2 regions of the Kurthia sp. ISK08 genome follow, and region 1 is predicted to be linked to the other one. Evidence: riboswitches for the same ligand, from Rfam matches in the RefSeq annotation. Region 1 holds a riboswitch; the other holds the start of a gene.

Evidence for each region. Region 1 has a riboswitch for FMN ahead of ribE (riboflavin synthase). Riboswitches for the same ligand answer to the same signal wherever they lie in the genome.
Region 2: it holds a riboswitch for FMN, as region 1 does, so the genes downstream of both, ACKVQX_RS00740 (ECF transporter S component) here and ribE (riboflavin synthase) in region 1, are expected to answer to the same signal.

The regions. Positions count from the first base shown of each region.
Region 1 is NZ_JBJXHL010000002.1:555,791-558,202, reverse strand. Features, by position in the region: gene ribE (6,7-dimethyl-8-ribityllumazine synthase) at 1-132, opposite strand, end outside; partial or broken gene ribB (3,4-dihydroxy-2-butanone-4-phosphate synthase) at 162-746, opposite strand; gene ribE (riboflavin synthase) at 758-1,390, opposite strand; FMN riboswitch at 1,517-1,650, opposite strand; FMN riboswitch at 1,751-1,884, opposite strand; FMN riboswitch at 1,982-2,115, opposite strand; gene ACKVQX_RS06310 (metallophosphoesterase) at 2,351-2,412, opposite strand, start outside.
Region 2 is NZ_JBJXHL010000001.1:154,932-157,343, forward strand. Features, by position in the region: gene ACKVQX_RS00735 (biotin transporter BioY) at 1-355, shown strand, start outside; gene ACKVQX_RS00740 (ECF transporter S component) at 408-989, opposite strand; FMN riboswitch at 1,149-1,284, opposite strand; gene ACKVQX_RS00745 (ATP-binding protein) at 1,378-2,412, opposite strand, start outside.

The DNA of each region.
Region 1 (2,412 bases):
TGCTACACCATGTCTTTTTAAACCATCTACTGCTCCTTCTAATAAACGATTTGTGATGAATTCGTTGAATCTTCCTAATACAATCCCAACTTTTAAGTCTTTTCCGATTAATGTTGTTTCGATCATGTTCATTTTGAATACGCTCCTTTTGTTTGTTCAATATATTGTTTTAATGCTTCGATTGAAATGATAGGTAATACGTGTTTTTTAGCAAATGCGGTCAACTTTTCACCTGTCAGCATATGTCCATCATCACCCATAATTTCACAAATTACTGCTGCTTCTTTTTTATCGCATAACTTTGCCAAATCCACTCCTGCTTCCGTATGCCCATCACGTTCTAATACACCACCAGCTTTTGCAATAAGCGGAAACACATGTCCTGGACGACGAAAATCTTGTGCTACGGTTTGTTCACTTGTTAAAGCTTGAATGGTTAATGCACGATCATAAGCACTGATACCTGTTGTCGTATCGATATGGTCAATCGAAATTGTAAAGGCTGTTCCATGATTATCCGTATTATCTTCTGTCATCGGCGCTAATGCTAAGCGTGTCGCCATTTCTTCAGAAATAGGTGTACAAATTAATCCACGCCCCTCAATTGCCATGAATGTTACTTGTTCAGGTGTAATCGTTTCTGCTAATGCAACGAGATCCCCTTCATTTTCACGTGTTTCAGAATCAGTCACGATAATCATGCCACCAGCTCGTAAAACACGAAGTGCTTCTTCTATTTCTTGCATGTTCTTTCACCTCAAAATCCATTTTTTCGTAAAAAATCTTCTGTTAAAATTGTCGCCATTTGGCTTTGTACATATTTTCCGATGTAATCCGTTTCGATATTGACGACATCACGTACTTTTTTCATATGCAAAATCGTTGTTTCATATGTGTGCGGAATAAGCGAAACTTCAAATGTCCGCGCGTTTAACGCAAAAATCGTTAAGCTAATCCCGTCCAATGTCACAGAACCTCTTGGCACCATCTGTTTGATGAATTTCGGTTCTGTTTCAATCGTTAAGCGAATTTCGTTCGATGTTTTTAAGATTCTCTGAATTTTCCCGACTGTTTCAACATGTCCTGTCACAATATGTCCACCTAATCGTCCTTGCAACTGTAAAGCCCTTTCAACATTCACTTTTTCACGTAGCTGTAGACGATGTAGTGTTGTTGTATGAAAGGTTTCTTTCATAACTGTCGCATGAAAAGCGTACTGCTCTAATTTTTCAATTGTTAAGCAAACACCATTTACTGCAATCGAATCACCCAGTTTCGCATCTTGTAAAATTTTTTCTGCTTGAATTTGCAACACCATATTTTCATTCGCTTGTCGAATCGATTGAATTGTCGCAACTTCTTCTACAATCCCTGTAAATATACGAACCACTCCTTTCCCAAAATAAAAAACTACCCTCGATTGATGAAACAATTCAGGGTAGTTTTATGGAAGAATGATTAAAATTCATGTCTAAATAAACCTGTTGACATACGTCTTTTTAACAAGTTTTGTTCACACATCCTTCTCCCATCCAGACTGTACTGTCGGTTCTGGATTCTCACCAGCTCCTGCTCCGAAAAGCTCACGGACTTATCGCTCTAACACGCATCACCGTCGATTGGGAATTTCACCCGACCCCGAAGGATTATTCAGTTTGATACAACAAAAAAGACCTTCATTTACATGAGGTCGCTGAAAAAAGGTATGTTCAAATAAGCCTATGATTTTTCGGATCATAAACAAATTTTTACATGTCTTCTCCCATCCAGACTATACTGTCGGCACTGGATTCTCACCAGTTCCTGCTTCAAAAAGCTCACGGACTTATCGCTCTAACGCGCATCACCGTCGATTGGGAATTTCACCCGACCCCGAAGACGATTCTGTTGTCACAATAAAAAAGACCTTCATTTACATGAGGTCGATGAAAAAGGTATGTTCAAATAAGCCTATGATTTTTTCACATCATAAACAAATTTTTTGCATCTTCTCTCATCCAGACTATACTGTCGGTCCTGGATTCTCACCAGCTCCTGCTCCGAAAAGCTCACGGACTTATCGCTCTAACGCGCATCACCGTCGATTGGGAATTTCACCCGACCCCGAAGATTTTTTTAATTGTAGCTATACCATACCACTAATTTATTCAGAAAACTAGATTTTTTACAAAAAAACTCAAAAGACCACGAATGATTACGTGGCTTTTGAGTGATTCGAGAGGGACTTAAATTGACTGGGATCGTGTGAATTCGAACATTCGACTGGCGAAACGGGTCACTCGCTGATTGATTTAGGACATTCGCTCGTTCAAACGGGCCACTCGAAGGCGAAAATGGGTCACTCGTCCACTTATTTCGATTCTAAAGTTGTAACGACGATTTCTGGGCGGTTGAAGACACGTAGTGGGAAGA
Region 2 (2,412 bases), on a different contig from region 1:
TGGGATTCCAGTCTTCAGTGGTATGTCAGGTGGTCTAGGCGTTGTTGCAGGACCAACTGGTGGCTATATTATCGGCTTCTTACCAGCAGCTGTAGCAATCGGTTTATACCTTGAAAGATTCGGTTTTACAAAGGTACAAGCAATCATTGCTAATATTATCGGAATGATTGTAACACTTGCTTTCGGTACAATCTGGCTAAAATTCAGTGCTGATTTATCTTGGACTGGTGCATTTATGGGTGGTGTCTATCCATTCTTACTTGTTGGTGTGATTAAAGCCATTTTATCTGCATTAGCAGGTATTGTTGTACGAAATCGCTTATTACATGCGCAATTACTACGTGTACAACATTAAAACTCATACAAAAAGCTTTGGCATTTAAGAAAATGCCAAAGCTTTTTTATCGTTATGCTTGGAAACTTCTGCGTTCTTTCGTCATCCACTTACCCATTACATTAAATAATAGTAGGAAGACAATTGTTACAAGAACACCTTTAATAATATTGAATGGTAGCACACCCGCTACGATTGTAGCACGTAATGCAGCCCCTGTTTCAACAGGCATGTTTAAGAAGTAATTATACATTGGCATAAAGACGAAGTAATTTAATACACTCATACCTACTGCCATAGAGATTGTACCTACAACAAGACCAATTCCCAATCCTTTTTTTGTACTTAATTTTTTATAAACAAAGTACGTTGGAAGGATAAATAATAAGCCTGTTACAAAGTTTGCCATATGCCCTACAGGTACCCCCGTTGGACTACCTGTGTATACCCAGTCAATGACATTCTTTAGTAACTCGACTAAAATCCCTGCAAGTGGTCCCATAATAATCATTGCGACTAACGCTGGGATATCACCGAAATCTACCTCTAAAAAATTCGGGAATGGCGGAATTGGGAAATTAATTAAGTGTAGTAAAAATGCAATACTACTTAACATCCCAATTGCAATCATGCGACGTAACTTCTTGTTCTTCATATTCTGTTTTCTCCTTTTGTTGCGGATCACTTCAAAAAGAGGTAAGGCTGCGTGTGCTTATTTAAAATAGAAATCCCACGTAGAAGTACTTCTACGCGGGAGAATTAGGCAACATTAAATAAACGTTGTTCACTCATTTTTTTGAACACAACGCTGTACCTTCACCTTCTCCCATCCAGACTATACTGTCGGCTTTGGAGTTGCACCAAATCAACCTGTTAAGGTTCGCGGGCTGAGAAATGTTAAACACTTCATTACCGCCGGTCGGGAATTACACCCTGCCCCGAAGATGAACCGTATTTATTTTTTTTCACACATTCATCATACAAAAAAAGTCTTGAATTGTAAAGAGAAGTTTCTCTCGAATTCAAGACTTTTTCTTTATTCATTAAATTTCATCTGGTAGTGGTAGGAAGAATGTAAAGGTTGTACCTACATTTACTTCACTTTCTACTGTAATACGACCTCGATGTGCATTAATAATATTACTCGCAATAGCTAAACCTAAACCTGTGCCACCCTTACCTCTTGTTCGTGCTTTATCTGCTTTATAAAAGCGTTCAAAGACATATGCAAGGTCTTCTTTCGGAATACCAGCACCATCGTCTTGAATACGAATGCGCACTTGTCCTGCATATTGGTCTGCTAGCACCTTTACATGGCCGCCACTTGCTGTATGACGAATTGCGTTATCCACTAAATTCGTTACAACTTGTTCGATGCGGTCTTCATCAATGTGAACGCGCGCATCATCTGAGAACTCTGTTTCATAACTTACTTCGATTCCTTTTTCTTTCCCGCGCTGTACGAACTTCTGTGTCATACGTTCAAATACTTGATTAATACTTAAGTCATCAAGATATAAACGCATCTTCCCAGATTCCATACGCGCTAAATCGAGTAAATCGGTTACTAATCGGCTCATACGCTGTGATTCATCATAAATAATACGCATCATTTCATTTCGTTCTTCTTCAGATGATACAACACCATCTAAAATCGCTTCACTATATCCTTGAAGCATCGAAATCGGCGTGCGTAGTTCATGTGATACATTCGCAATAAAGTCTGAACGTAATTTATCAAGGCGGTGTTCTTCTGTCTTATCTCGTAAAACAGCTACTGCACCACGTACTGATTCAGCGCTATATAAAGGACTAATTGAAATGACATAATATGCACCATCAATTTCTAATTCTTCCTCTAGTTCTTCTTCTAAATCAAGTACATGTTCTAGCATATGATAGATAGCTATTGGCAATGGTTTTGACTGATCTTCTTTCGATAAGAACCATTTTTGTAATAACAACTCTGCTGGTGGATTACTTAACAAAATCGTACGATCACGATTAAACGTAATTACTGCATCTGTCATAGACGTTAAAATACTTGATAACTGTTCTTTCTCTTGATTAATGACTTC